Regions from separate parts of the Labrys sp. KB_33_2 genome, predicted to be linked through region 1. Evidence: predicted binding sites of a transcription regulator. Region 1 holds the regulator's gene; each other region holds the start of a gene.

Region 1 (3,739 bases):
GGGCCGATCCCGAAGGGGCGCAGGCCCGCGAGCGCAATCTGTCGGTGGAAGGCATCTGGCTCGGCCGGTTGCTGGTCTCGCTCCTGCCCGGCGAGCCGGAAGTGCTCGGCCTGCTGGCCCTGATGCTGCATGCCGAGGCGAGGCGGGCTGCACGCCGTAGCCCGGTCGGCGACTATATCCCGTTGGAACAGCAGGATACCACGCTTTGGGATGCCGCCCTGATCGAGGAGGCTGAGGCTTTGCTCGCCAGGGCCGGGCAGGCGCGACAGATCGGTCGCTATCAGCTCGAAGCCGCGCTGCAATCGGCCCATGCCAATAGGCGCATCTGCGCGACGACGGACTGGGCCGCGATCGTCACGCTGTATGAGGCCTTGGTACTACTGACCGCGTCCCCCGTCGCTGCCATCAACAGAGCCGTGGCGCTCGCCCGTCTTGCGGGACCGCAAGCCGGATTGGCCGGGCTCGACGAGGTCGCCAGCGACAGGCGGATCGCCGATTACCAGCCTTATTGGGCTGCACGCGCGGACTTGCTGGCCCGCGCCGCAAGGCAGGAGGAGGCCCGCAACGCCTATTCGCGGGCGATCGGGCTGGAGAGTGATCCCGTCATCCGCCGTTATCTGCAAGGGCGCCTGGCGGCTCTGGGCTGATATCGGCGCCTGCAGAAGCTATTGGGGATAGCGGCCATTGAAGGGCGGGGCCTCGATCCACCATTGCGGTGTATAGGCGCGCTTGATCGGGCAACGGATCAATGTGTCTTCATCGAGCCACAGCTGCCGCTCGGGGGCGGGGGTCATCACGATGGTTTCCGCCGTGCCGGAGCGGCCGCTTCGCAGGGCCTGGTCCTGCGCCGGCGAGCTGCCGCATCGAAGCTGCAGCGTCGCCTGGAACTTGGCGCTGGAAGGCTCCTCGCCATCGGCCTCGATGACCGCGCAATATTTGCCGTAGAGCTGGATGGCAGGACCGGCTGCCCGTAGAAGCTGCACGGAAACCCGGTTGCCTGGCGTCGCCCCCTGCTTGTCGCAGCCATCGTCCTGCAAGGCATAGATGCCGTCGGCATAGTTGCCCGCCCTCTGGGCATAGGACGTGCGCGTGGCGGGCGCGCGTCCGGCCTGCCTGACGGACAAGACGGTCCTGATCTGCCTGCTGCCATCGGGTGCGACCTCCACCATGGCCTCGACCTCGCATCGCGAGCCTTCCTTGCAGATACCGGCGACTTGCTCCTGCATGTCGCTGTCGGCTGCGATGAAGCAATCCTTGCCGATATAGGAGCCCGCCAAGCCGGAGCCGGTACCGAACTCGCCCGAACACAAGGTTTTCTTGAGCTTGGCCGCTGCGGCATCGCTGGGAAGCAGCGCCAACGAACTGGCAGTCAAAAGCGACGCGACGAGCAAGGAACGGATCATGGCAACCCCGGCATTTTCTTTGGCAAGTCGTCTTATCGCAAGCCTCTGAAATCGCCTAGATCGGGCGAGTACCGGGTACGTGATGCGACAAGGCCGGCGGCGAGCCGCCGGCCTTGTTGTCGGGCGATGAAATATCCGTCCTAGGCCTGCTTGGCGAAGGTCTCGTCGAAGGAATAGCCGGCGCCGCGAACCGTGCGGATCGGGTCGATCTCGCGCGTGCGGTTCATCGCCTTGCGCAGTCGCCCGACATGCACGTCGACCGTGCGCTCGTCGATATAGACGTCGCGGCCCCAGACGCTGTCGAGCAATTGCTCGCGTGCGAATACGCGTCCCGGCGCCTGCATCAGGAATTCGAGCAGGCGGAATTCGGTCGGGCCGAGGCGGATCTCGCGATTGCCGCGATGAACGCGCTTGGTCTCGCGGTCGAGGGAAATGTCACCGGCCTTGAGCAGGGAGGCGACGTGATCGGGCTTGGCCCGACGCAGCAGAGCGCGGACGCGGGCCGAGAGTTCCGGCACGGAGAAGGGCTTGACGACATAATCGTCGGCGCCGGTGGCCAGACCCCGCACACGCTCGGTTTCCTCGCCACGCGCCGTGAGCATGATCACGGGCAGGCGCTCGGTTTCCGGCCGCATGCGGATGCGCCGGCACAATTCGATACCCGACAACCCCGGCAGCATCCAGTCCAGCAATACCAGATCCGGCACGCTTTCGCGCAGGCGGATCTCGGCATCGTCACCGCGCGCCACACTGTCAACCTCATAGCCTTCGGCTTCGAGATTGTAGCGCAGCAGCAGGGTCAATGCTTCTTCGTCCTCGACGATCAGAACCTTGGGAGGCATGGCCTATCCCTTGTTACTTAGCCGGCACAGGAAGGTCGACGAGATCGGTGCTGTTGTCCGCCTTGGGCCGCTCGCCGGCCGGCGATTCACCGGTCACCAGGTAATGCACCGTCTCGGCGATGTTGGTGGCATGGTCGCCGATGCGCTCGATGTTCTTGGCGCAGAACAGCAGATGGGTGCAGAAGCCGATATTGCGCGGATCTTCCATCATGTAGGTCAGCAATTCGCGGAACAGCGAGGTGTACATCGCATCGATCTCGCCGTCCGAACTCCAGACCGAGAGCGCTTCTTCAACATTGCGCTGGGCGAAGGCGTCGAGGACCTGCTTGAGCTGCTCGAGCACCAGGTCAGCCATATGGTCGAAACCGCCGAAGAGCTGGGCCGGCTGCGCATGGCTGTGGATGGCGACCACGCGCTTGGCGACGTTCTTGCCGAGGTCGCCGATGCGTTCGAGATCGTTGGCCACCCGCAGGGCCGAGACGATTTCGCGCAGGTCGAGTGCCAGTGGCTGGCGCTTGGCGATGACCAGGATAGCCCGGTCCTCGACCTGGCGCTGGAGCTTGTCGATCGCCAGATCGAGCTCGATCACGGCCTTGGCGCGCTGGGTGTCGCGCTTGAGCAGGGCTTCGACGCTGTCGGCTACGCTCTTCTCTGCATAGCCACCCATTTCGGCGATCATGTTGCGCAATTCGCGCAATTCCTGATCGAAGGATGTAACGATGTGGTCGGACATGCCGCCTCCAAATGAATTCGACGCTGGCCGAGGGATCAGCCGAAGCGGCCGGTGATGTAATCCTGCGTACGGCTGTCGTTCGGGGTGGTGAACATCTTGTTGGTCTGGCCGACCTCGATGAGGTCACCCAGATAGAAGAAGGCCGTCACATCCGCGCAACGCGCCGCCTGCTGCATATTGTGCGTGACGATGACGATGGTGAAGTCCCGCTTCAATTCGTCGATCAGTTCCTCGATCTTGGCGGTCGAGATCGGATCGAGCGCGGAGGTCGGCTCGTCCAGCAGCACGACTTCGGGCTTCACCGCGATGGTGCGGGCGATGCACAGGCGCTGCTGCTGGCCACCGGACATGCCGAGCGCAGAGGCGTGCAGGCGGTCCTTGACCTCGTTCCACAGGGCGGCCTTGGTCAGGCACCATTCGACGCGCTGATCCATTTCCGCCTTGGAGATCGACTCATGCAGGCGCACGCCGAAGGCGATGTTGTCATAGATCGACATCGGGAAGGGCGTGGGCTTCTGGAACACCATGCCGATGCGGGCGCGCAGCACTGCAGGATCGATCTCCTTGCCGATGACGTTCTGACCATCGAGCAGCACGCGGCCCTTGGCAGTCTGGCCCGGATAGAGGTCGTACATGCGGTTGAGCACGCGCAGCAGGGTGGACTTGCCGCAGCCGGAAGGGCCGATCATGGCCGTGACCTGCCGGTCGATCATGTCGAGATTGATGCCCTTGAGCGCATGCTTCTCGCCATAGAAGAAGTC
Region 2 (3,739 bases), on a different contig from region 1:
AAGGACAAGAAGACCCTGACCGTGAGTTTCGACGACGGTCGGTCCCATGCGTTCAGCGCTGAGATGCTGCGCGTGATGTCGCCGAGTGCCGAGGTGCAGGGCCACAGTGCCGCCGAACGCAAGACGGTTGGGGGCAAGATCAATGTGGCGATTCTGAGCCTCGACCCGGTGGGTAATTACGCCGTACGCATCTCCTTCGACGACATGCACAACACCGGCCTGTTTACCTGGACCTATCTTGCGGAATTGGGCCGGGAGAAGGAGAGCCGCTGGGCCTCCTATCTCGCCGATCTCCAGGAGAAGGGCCTGTCGCGCGAAAGGCCGGGGCAGCGCTGAGCGAAGGGCCTGCCGAGCGTAAGTCCGCTCGGCCTGCTGGAGACCAACCACTGCCCGGCGACACGGCGATTGGCCGGTGAGGGGGATAGTGCCTCGTCAGACGGGATCCTCGCGATGGAGATCGTGAATGGCCATGCCGCCCTCGGCGTCCTTGGGCGGCAGCAGCCATTGGCGATGGCGTAACGTGCGCTGGGTGTCTTCTAGCCCCATATCCCAATGCTCGCGCATCGAGGTGCCCGAGAATTCATAGTCCTTGGCGTGACCCTCGTAATTCTTGTGCTGATAGATCAGGTGCACGATGTTGACGACGCCGAGCCTGGCGTGGCTGTCGATAAGCGCCTGTTCCTCTGGCGTCAGCAGGTCCTTGGGCAGGCGCTTCAGCGCATCGATCAGATGAGTCTTGATGCCATGGATACGCTTGAAATTGTCGGTATTCTGCCGCGTCCGGCTCGAATACATGATGTCCTTGTGGCGCGAGAGCACGTCCGGCATGCTGCGCGGCAAGGTACCGCGGGCGCTGAAGAGATCGACCTGGAACACCAACGAACTGCGCTCTTCTTCCTGGTCGAGCAGATATTGCAGCGGCGTGTTGGAGACGATGCCGCCATCCCAGTAATATTCGCCTTCGATGCGGATGGCGGGAAAGGCAGGGGGCAGCGCACCGCTGGCCATGATGTGCTCGGGACCGATGCGAACCTGGTCGGTGTCGAAATAGATGAAATTGCCGGTCCGCACGTTGACCGCGCCGACACTGAGGCGCTTGCGGCCGTCGTTGAGGATATCGAAGTCGATGACCTCTTCCAGCGTCCGCTTCAACTCCGAGGTGTCGTAGAAGCTGGTGGCGCCATCCGCACCCGGGAGTTCGAGCCAGGGATTGGGCAGGCGCGGCTTGAAGAAGCCGGGCTGGCCCTGCGACATGGTGATCCAGGAACTGGTGCGGTTGCGGATGTCGCGGAACAGATCGCCTTCCGGCGTGTAGGCCCAGATCTTGCGGCCGGAGATCGTCTGCCAGAACTGCTCGAGCCGCTGCAGCCGGTGACGCGGCTCGTTGCCGGCGATGATCGAGGCGTTGATGGCGCCAATGGAGACGCCGGAGAGCCAGTTGGGTTCGCAGCCGGCATTGGCCAGCGCCTCATAGACACCGGCCTGATAGGCACCAAGCGCGCCGCCGCCCTGGAACACCAGGGCGATGCGATCATATTGCGCCGAGATTTCCTCGATGGTGGCGCGCGCGGCCTTGTCTCTGTTGCGTTCGAGCACGATGGAAAACTCCGGTAAGACAGGCAGGATCAGCGGGCGGTGGCGAGATAGTCGTGCACCACCTCGCCGAGACCGAGCGTGAGGTCGGCGACGAAATGCACGGCCGAGACGACTTCGAGCACCGGCAGGCGGCTGACGTCGGCCATCACATGGGCATGGAGTTCCAGCGCTGCCGGGGCCGTCCAGGCCTCCTTGAGCGTCACATCCGTGAGGTGGTAGCGCACGAGTTCGCAGATCCGCGGCGACCCGTCGACATGGGGGATGATCTTGATGAGGAAGTTCGGCGCGGCGAGCGAGTCCAGCACGGCCTGCCGGTCGGCAAGGCGATGCTTGTAGCCCATGGTCCCGGTCGCGCACAGCACGCTGCCATAATGCAGCGTCCCCACGATGACCTCGCCCTCATGCACGATCCTGGGCGTCGCCAGCTTCTTGGGAAAGCCCCACAATTCGCGCCCACCGGCAATGGGGGCATCGTCGTCCAGATACATCGAATGCACATAGGCACCGTGCTGGCCCTTGTAACGCACGGGAATGACCTGCCCTGTCTCGGTGTAGTCACCGAAGCCGGTTGAATCAGGCATGCGGATGAACTCGTATTTGACCAGCGGCTCGTCGATCTCCAGCGGCGCGGGAACCACGGCCTCCAGCGCCTCGCGCGTCGTGCGATAGGTGATGATGATGTATTCGCGATCGAAGAAGCGGTAGGGGCCGGGCGGGAAGGAGGGATTGGTCAGCGGCATGGCATAGGCGCGCTTGACGACGTCGGCTTGGTCCACGGGATGTCCTTCATGAGAAAGCAGGGAAGGGATCGCCGCTATGTTGCACGGCAGCATGACAGGTCCGTGTCCGCCGCGCACAGGGCCGAACTGTAATAAGGGCGACATCTGGCCGTGCCAGCTTCCGGGCCGGTGGCACGTCGATGCCGCGCCTTCCCGCCTTCCTGTCTCATGAGATGAATATGGCCCAATTGTCTTCCCGCAATGCCCTGGTCACCGGCTCGACCAGCGGCATCGGCCTCGCCGTCGCCCGCGCTCTCGCAGCCGAAGGGGCCAATATCACCATCAACGGTTTCGGCGATGCAGACGCCATCGAGCATGAGCGGGCCGGCATCGAGAAGGATTTCGGCGTGAAGTGCCGCTACAGCGGCGCTAACATGATGGTTGGGGCGGAGATCACCGCCATGATCCATGAGGCGGAGGAAGCCTTCGGCAGCCTGGACATCCTGGTCAACAATGCCGGCATTCAGCATGTCGCGCCGATCGACGAGTTTCCGGATGACAAGTGGGAGGCGATCACCCGCATCAACCTGATCGCCTCCTTTTATGCGATCAAGGCGGTGCTACCCGGCATGAAAGAGCGCAAATGGGGGCGCATCATCAACACCTCGTCGGCCCACGCGCTCGTCGCCTCACCTTTCAAATCGGCTTATGTTGCCGCCAAGCATGGCGTGACCGGCCTGATCAAGACGGTGGCGCTCGAGGTTGCAGAGCACGGCATCACCGCCAATGCCATCGCCCCCGGCTATGTCTGGACGCCGCTGGTGGAAAAGCAGATCCCCGACACGATGAAGGCGCGGGGCCTGACCGAGGAGCAGGTCAAGCACGATGTCCTGCTGGCCGCTCAGCCGACCAAGGAGTTCGTCACGGTCGACGAGATCGCGGCTGTCGCGGTTTTCCTGTGCAGCGATGCCGCCCGGCAGATTACCGGCACCACCTTGCCGGTCGACGGAGGCTGGACGGCGCAATAGTACGGGTCATCCCGGATCTATGCCGCAGCATCTCATACTGCAGCGCGTCCGGGATGACACGAAATTCAGCCGCGGACCACAACGACGCGGGTGCCGACTTTTACACGATCGTAGAGGTCGGTGACGTCGTCATTGGTCATGCGGATGCAGCCCGACGACACGGCCTGGCCAATGGTCTGCGGCTCGTTCGAGCCATGGATGCGGTAGAGCGAAGAACCGAGATACATCGCACGGGCGCCAAGCGGGTTCTGGATGCCGCCAGCCATGTAGGCGGGCAAGTCCGGCCGGCGTTTGCGCATCTGTGGGGGCGGGGTCCAGCCCGGCCATTCCGCCTTGCGCGAGATGCGGTGCGCACCGCCCCATTCGAAGCCTTTGCGGCCGACGCCAACGCCATAA
Region 3 (3,739 bases), on a different contig from region 1:
CTGCTCGTGCACCGTCGGATTGAGGATCGGGCAGAGCGCTTCGACGCGGCGGTCGAGGTTGCGTTCCATCAGATCGGCCGAGGAAATGTAGAGGGCCGCCTTCTGGTGCGGCAGGCCATGCCCGTTGCCGAAGGCGTAGATGCGGCCATGCTCCAGGAAGCGGCCGACGATCGACTTGACGCGGATGTTCTCCGACAGGCCCGGCACTCCCGGCCGCAGGCAGCAGATGCCGCGCACCACCAGATCCACCTGCACTCCCGCCTGGCTGGCGGCATAAAGCGCATCAATGATCATGGTATCGACCAGCGAATTGCACTTGGCCCAGATCGCCGCTGGCCTGCCGGCCTTGGCGTGCTCGATCTCGGCGTTGATGTGATCGAGGATGCGTTGCTTCAGCGAGACGGGCGAGACCGCCATGCGTTCCAGCGCCGCCGGCTCGGCATAGCCGGTGATGAAGTTGAAGATACGCGAGACGTCGCGCGCGATCACAGGATCGGCGGTAAAGAAGGACAGGTCCGTGTAGATGCGTGCGGTGATCGGGTGGTAGTTGCCGGTGCCGACATGGCAATAGGATACGAGCTGGCCCATCTCGCGCCGCACCACCAGCGAGAGCTTGGCGTGGGTTTTCAGCTCGATGAAGCCGAACACCACCTGCACACCTGCACGCTCGAGGTCGCGCGCCCAGCGTATGTTGGCTTCCTCGTCGAAGCGCGCCTTCAGTTCCACCAGCGCCGTCACCGATTTGCCGGCCTCGGCCGCCTCGGCGAGTGCCTTGACGATCGGGCTGTTGGAGGAGGTGCGATAGAGTGTCTGCTTGATGGCAACCACATTAGGATCGCGCGCCGCCTGGTTGAGAAACTGCACCACGACGTCAAAGGATTCGTAGGGATGGTGCACCAGGATGTCCTTCTGCCGGATGGCGGCGAAGGCATCGGCCCCATGATCGCGGATACGCTCGGGCGAACGCGGCGAATAGGGCTTGAATTTGAGGTCCGGACGGTCGAGCCCGACGAGTTGCGACAATTCGTTGAGGGCGAGCATACCCTCGACGCGAAAGACCGCGTCGTCGGCGACATCGAGTTCCTCGGTGACGAATTGGCGGATGCTGTCGGGCATGCCGGCTTCGATCTCAAGGCGGATCACCACGCCGCGCCGGCGCTGTTTCAACGCCGTCTCAAACAGTAGCACCAGGTCTTCGGCCTCTTCCTCGACTTCCAGATCCGAGTCGCGGATGACGCGGAAGGAGCCCTGCCCTTTCACGGTGTAGCCGGGAAACAGCTTGGCGATGAACAGCACCGCCAGATTTTCGAGCGTGATGTAGCGGGCCGCCCCTGTCTCGGCGAAATCCGGCAGGCGGATGAAGCGCTCCACCTTGTGCGGCGCGCGGATCAGGGCGTTCAACATGCGCCCGTCGCTGACGCGTTTGAGCTGCAGGGCGATGGTGAAGCCGAGATTGGGGATGAAGGGGAACGGATGGGCCGGATCCACCGCCAGCGGGGTGAGGATCGGAAAGATGTAGCTGAGGAAATAATCGTCCAGCCAGGCGCGCTCCGCCTTGGACAGATCGCGCGGCTCGGTGATCACGATGCCTTCGAGCAACAGGTCGTCGCGCAACTCGGTCCAGCGTTTCTGCTGGTCGCTGGCAAGCTTGGATACGGCCTCGCCGATCTTGACGAGCTGTTCGGCCGGCGACAGGCCATCGGGGCTGCGCGCCGTAACGTCCTCTCGCACCTGGCCGATCAGGCCGGCGACGCGCACCATGAAGAACTCGTCGAGATTGCTGGCCGAGATCGATAGGAAGCGCAACTGCTCAAGCAGAGGGTGGCTCTTGTTGGACGCCTCCTCCAGCACGCGGCGATTGAATTGCAGCCAGGAAATTTCGCGGTTGATGAAGCGATCCGGGCTGACGCGCAGTGCGATCGGGTCCTGAGCAGGAGCCGCCTCGCGCGCCGTCTCGCCTCGCATCACACTCTCTTCCGCCGTCTGTGCCGTGCTGGTCATGGTCAATGGCGCTCGCTATGTCCCGGAGCAAAGCGCGTTTAGACGGAAACGCTTGTTTGCTCTCGCTCTCTGGTTCGACGCGTCTTTGCGATTCTTGACGATGCCGTCAAATCGTAAAACGCTTTAGGCCGGCGTTACAGGTCCCGCCGGTCGGAATCGCCGCCCGTCATGGGGAAATCTGCTTAGGCCGCCTATATGACAATGCTGTCACATAAAATGACCACCATGGGGAAAATTCGCAAAACTCCTCCGCATCGCTTGTAGAACCGCCCGGCCAGGAACAACAAAATCGAGTGCCGGAACCTGTCGACCTCGGCGGCGATGATCGTCAAGATCGCCGGTACCAACGGGTCGTCCCTGGACTAGGCATGTTCATGGAAACCGGCGAATGGTCGGGCGGGGAGATCCGGAGCATCGGTCCGTTCGTGTTCGAACTTCACCATGAAAACGCAAAGTTCCCCTGTCCATATCGTCGGAGCGGCGTCTTTCGCTGGCGGCCAACTCTAGATGAACACCGTGGGCCAGTGCGTCCGTCTGCGATAGAGCTCGCACAATGACGGGCGGACCGCGACGAGGCGCCATCGACCTCACTCATCGTCCAGCGGAGAAGCAAGCACTTCCTTGAGCAGTTCAGCGGCCAGTGCCCGCGTGATGCGGCGGCCGCGCGAAAGACCTTCGCGATCGAGCACGGCGACGACCTGGCGCGCTGCGGCAAAGGAGCGCTCGATGCGCCGGACGAGGAAGTCGACCAGGCTCGAATCGACGATGAGCTGGCGATCGAGGAAGAGCTTTACCAGCAGCATGCGGAAGAGATCATCGTCGGGCGTGGCGATGGTCAACGCCGTCATGGCCCTGAGGCGCGAGATGAGGTCGGGAAGCGTCAGGCCCCAGCGTTCGGGCGGCTCATGGGCGGTGATCAGCAGCGAGGCGCCGGCCTCGCCGGTGAGGTTGAGCAGATGGAAAAGCGCCGTCTCGTCGACGCCGCGTCCTGCATCCTCGATCACCACCGCCTTGTGCGAAACCAGTTCGGGAACGCTTTCTTCCCCGAGCGCCTCGCCTGCCAGGGTGACCGCACCCGCCAGCTTGGACCAGATTGCCGCCAGATGGCTCTTGCCCGAGCCGCTCGGGCCGATCAGCAGAGCACGGCGGGAAGGCCAGTCCGGCCAGCGTTCCATGAAGGCATAGGCCGCCTCGTTGGAGGGCGAGACCAGGAAATCCTCACGGGCGAACGAGACCTGCAAAGGCAGATCGAGTGCCAATTGGCGGGGTGTCGTCACGACGAATGGTCCGAAGAGAGAGAGCCATCGTGGTTGACATGACCGGTGTAGTATTGGCTGGCGAGGTAGCTCGAGAGGGCAAAGCGCACCAGGACACCGATCGCCGCCGCCACCGGCACGGCGACCAGCAGGCCGATGAAGCCGAACAGGCTGCCGGCTGCCAGCAGGGCAAACATCAGCCAGACAGGATGCAGGCCTACCGAGCCGCCGACCAGCCGGGGCGAGAGAACATAGCCTTCGAGGATCTGCCCCGCCGCGAAGAGGAGGGCGACATAAACAGGCAAATGCCAGTCGGGCCAGACCTGGACCAGTGCCACGCTGACGGTGACGACGAAGCCCAGAATCGAACCGACATAGGGAATGAAGGAAGCAAGGCCAGTGCACAGTCCGATCAGGAAGCCGAAACTGACGCCGAGCAGCGTGAGGCCGGAACCGTAGAACAGGCCGAGCAGGAGGCAGAC
Region 4 (3,739 bases), on a different contig from region 1:
TTGCGGCGTGACTTTGCTGGTGCGCGGCAAATTCGGTGCAAGCCTCACGCCGGCGGGCGAGCGCCTGGTCGTGCATGCGCGCCGGCTGCTGGCGCTCAGCGAGGAAGCTTTTCGCGATGTCCTGGGCATGCCACTTGCCGGCGATCTGCGCCTGGCCATCACCGACTATTTCCGCCCGGCGACGATCACGCTCCTGCTCAAGCGCCTGCGCGAGCGCTATCCGCAACTCAGGCTGCATGTCGCCACCCGCCAGAGCCTGATGATCGAGAGCCGCCGCGACTTCGACATCGGCCTGTCCATGCGCCTTCTCGACGACGACACGCCGGGCGAGGACGGCCGCATCCGGCTCGGCCGCGAACCCCTGTCGTGGGTGGCCTCTCCCACCCTTGCGCTCGATGGCAGCCAGCGCCTGCCGCTGGTGGTGCTTCCCGAGGCCTGCGCGCTGCAGCGCCTGATCATCCGCACGCTCAACCAGGGCGATATCGACTATGAGATCGCCCATTCGGCTGCCGGGGTCGCCGGCCTGCATCTGGCGCTCGCCGCCGGCCTGGGCGTGGCCTGCCTCAACCGTTCCGCCATACCGGCCGGCATGGCCATTCTCGACGCCGGTTTCGGCCTTCCGGCCATGCCCGACATCGAATTCTCCATCCTGCCGCCCCAGGCCGGCGAATCGGCCCTGGTAACGGAAGTCCGCCATTTGCTGTCCAAGGAGCTTGCCTGATCGCTTCGGTGCTCTAGACGCGAAGAAGGCGGCCTTTCAGGGAAGGCCGCCCGCCGAAAGCACAGCTTGCAGGTTGAAGGCGCCCTATTTCTGCGCACCCGGCCCGAAGGACTGACCGTTCACAGTGACCTTGCGGGCGAGACTGTCGAAGTCGATATCCCAGGTCAGCCGGCCGTCAGGCCCGGTCTTCGCCAGGCCCTTCAGGAAGGCGATGCCCATGGCGGCGCGCTGCGGCCCGGGGTCGGAGCCACCGGCCTTTCCGAGAGCGGCGGCGATTCCATCCAGATTGGAGGTAGAGACCGTCGCCTTGCCCTGCTGGGCGGGCAGCAGTGAGGTTTCCCCCTGCCCCTTCACATCGTAGGCGGGCGCCGTCAGGCTCTGGCCGAAGGTGAGCTTGGGCTGGTTCGCCAGAAGCAAGGGCATCAGCACCGCTTTTAAGGCGTCGGCCTGGGCGGGTTTTGCATCGGTGCCAGCCTCGATCATCTTGCCGGCGATCGTCTCGAGATCGAGCCCTGTCAGGTTGAAATCGAGGGTAGCTTTTTCCGGCACCAGGGACTTGGCCCAGTCTGGCATCATGCCGTCCGGCAGGACGAGACCGTTCATGGCCAGATTCAGGCCGACATTGCTTGTCTTCACCAAGCCGTTCGAGGCGAGATTGGTATCCACCGAGGCAATCTTGATGATGCCCTTGGGCGTCCCCACCGTCATGTTGTCATAGCGGATCTGCGCCGTCAGCGTTTGCCACAATGGCAATACGGCCTTCAGCTTGGCCCGCGCCTGCTCCTGGGCCGCCTTGCCATTGTCGCCAGCCTTGCGGGCCGCGAAATAGGCGAGGGCCTGCATGAACTGCGGGCTGCTGAAGCCACTGGCTGCGAAGGTCTCGTGCACGCGATCGGCGCGCAGCACCATGGGAGGGGCAGGGTTGGCCGGATCTTTGACGGTGACCGTCTCGACGAGGTCCAGGAGGTCGCCCGTCATGTTCAGGTCCGTCTTGCTGGCATCCCCCACCTTTCCGGTGATGGTGAAATCGATCTTGCCGATGCTAGCGTCGATGTCCTCGATGGGCGAGCGCATGGTGAAGACGGCCGACTCGCAGCTCATTGTTTGATCGGTGAATTGCACGGCCTTGGGGTCGAAAACGCCCTTTCCGATGCAATTCTTCAGGCGCTGGACCAGTTCGCTCTGAGGGCCGGCCTTTCCTGATTTGTAGGTGAAATCGAGCGAAGGCGTGGTCTGCTCGAAGATGTATTTGCCACCTCCCTGCGGCGTAAGGCGGGTGGCAAGCGGACCGAAGCTGAATTGTGCACCGTCAGCAGGCAGGCCGAGCTTGCTGCTGCTGAGATCGTAGACGAGATCGTAGCTGTCGCCATTGGGCTTGACCGTGACAATACCCTTCTCGATCACTTTCGGGCCAAGATAGCGAGCAATCTCTTCTCGGATCGCCTTGGCTCCCTGCTCGGTGGCAGGTTCTGCCATTGCCGGCGGCGAGACCAACCCGATCAGTGCGACGCTCACCAGCATTGCCTTGCGCGCAACACGGTGCTTACGCTCAGATTTCTTCAAGAAAGTCATAAAATACCCGGTCTGCTGCATGGAAGATCCCCGTCTCCCTATGCCATAACCCGATGCGCGCCGCCTGTGAATTTTTGCTGCAGGCCCCCGCATGAGACCCGTTCATCGCCCCTCTCGAGCACAGTTTACAATTCCTCCAACTATTTGACATGCCTCTGTCATGTCGGTGGCCAAGAAGGAGCGCAATTCAAGCCGGAGAGTCGCCATGCGCTTCATCGAAAGACCTTTGTCCCGCCGCCGCTTCCTGACCGCAACCGCCGCAACCGGCCTTCTCGGTGCAACGGGTTCGCTGGCGATGCCGGGGGTCTCCCGTGCCGCCGATCGTCCCCAGGTTACGGCCGGCCTGCAGTCGGGCGACGTAGCCGGCGACAGAGCCGTGCTGTGGTCGCGCACCGACCGCCCAGCCAATGCGATCTTCGAATGGTCGACCACCGAGAGTTTCAAGACCGTGAACCGGCTGCCGATGGTGACGGCCTCCCCCGAGACGGACTACACCGTGAAGATCCTGGCGGAAGGCCTGCCGGCGGACCAGGAGATCTTCTACCGCGTGCGCTTCCAGGATCTCGCCCATACCGGCGTCGAGAGCGAGGTCGTCACCGGACATCTGCGCTCGGCTCCGGCCGGGCTGCGTGACGTCTCCTTCGTCTGGTCCGGCGATACCGCCGGCCAGGGCTGGGGCATCGATGCCGACCGTGGCGGCATGAAGATCTATTCGGCCATGCTCAAGCACAACCCGGATTTCTTCATCCATTCCGGTGACAACATCTATGCCGACGGCGTGATCAAGCCCGAGGTGAAGCTGCCTGACGGCACCATCTGGAAGAACATCGTCACGCCGGAAAAGTCCAAGGTCGCCGAGACCCTCGACGAATATCGCGGACAGTACAAATACAACCTCATGGACAAGAATTTCCGCGCGCTCTATCAGCAGGTTCCTGTCATCACCCAGTGGGACGACCATGAGGTGACCAACAACTGGTCGTCCTCCAAGGACCTGCTCAGCGACGATCGCTACAAGGAAAAGTCGATTGCGGCCCTGGCGGCGCGCGCCGCACAGGCCTTCCACGAATATATGCCGATCGCCACCACTTTGGCCGAGCCGCGCCGGGTCTATCGCAAGATCCCCTATGGCCCGCTGCTCGACGTCTTCATGCTCGACATGCGCACCTATCGCGGCCCCAACGGCGACAATCTGCAGACCACGGAAGGTGGGGAAGCCGCCTTCCTCGGCGCCGAGCAGCTTGCCTGGCTCAAGCGCGAACTCGCCAACTCCAAGGCGACCTGGAAGGTGATCGCCGCCGACATGCCGCTCGCTCTGGTGGTGTGGGACAAGGCCGACCAGAAGAAGGGCTTCGAAGCCGTCTCCAACAACGACAATGGCAAGCCACTCGGCCGCGAGCTCGAATTCGCCGATCTCCTGCGCTTCATCAAGGCGGCCGGCGTGAA

What was found. The regulator PhoB, encoded in region 1, activates phosphate uptake and scavenging genes when phosphate is short. The targets are predictions, from matches to a motif close to TGTCATNNANCTGTCAT.
Region 2: AB4037_RS14185 (acetoacetate decarboxylase) is a predicted target of PhoB. The motif match lies at 2,464-2,480, and genes of this name have one in related genera.
Region 3: AB4037_RS13855 (RNA degradosome polyphosphate kinase) is a predicted target of PhoB. The motif match lies at 2,197-2,213, and genes of this name have one in related genera.
Region 4: AB4037_RS19280 (alkaline phosphatase D family protein) is a predicted target of PhoB. The motif match lies at 2,439-2,455, and genes of this name have one in related genera.

Annotation. Positions count from the first base shown of each region.
Region 1 is NZ_JBFREW010000001.1:29,681-33,419, forward strand. Features, by position in the region: gene AB4037_RS00130 (RNA polymerase sigma factor) at 1-647, shown strand, start outside; gene AB4037_RS00135 (hypothetical protein) at 666-1,403, opposite strand; gene phoB (phosphate regulon transcriptional regulator PhoB) at 1,544-2,245, opposite strand; gene phoU (phosphate signaling complex protein PhoU) at 2,259-2,978, opposite strand; gene pstB (phosphate ABC transporter ATP-binding protein PstB) at 3,014-3,739, opposite strand, start outside.
Region 2 is NZ_JBFREW010000007.1:43,988-47,726, reverse strand. Features, by position in the region: gene AB4037_RS14195 (gamma-butyrobetaine hydroxylase-like domain-containing protein) at 1-336, shown strand, start outside; gene AB4037_RS14190 (patatin-like phospholipase family protein) at 433-1,596, opposite strand; gene AB4037_RS14185 (acetoacetate decarboxylase) at 1,626-2,372, opposite strand; gene AB4037_RS14180 (3-hydroxybutyrate dehydrogenase) at 2,555-3,343, shown strand; gene AB4037_RS14175 (L,D-transpeptidase) at 3,409-3,739, opposite strand, start outside.
Region 3 is NZ_JBFREW010000006.1:334,109-337,847, forward strand. Features, by position in the region: gene AB4037_RS13855 (RNA degradosome polyphosphate kinase) at 1-1,965, opposite strand, end outside; gene AB4037_RS13860 (hypothetical protein) at 2,589-3,278, opposite strand; gene AB4037_RS13865 (AI-2E family transporter) at 3,275-3,739, opposite strand, start outside.
Region 4 is NZ_JBFREW010000010.1:320,405-324,143, forward strand. Features, by position in the region: gene AB4037_RS19270 (LysR family transcriptional regulator) at 1-721, shown strand, start outside; gene AB4037_RS19275 (hypothetical protein) at 806-2,236, opposite strand; gene AB4037_RS19280 (alkaline phosphatase D family protein) at 2,499-3,739, shown strand, end outside.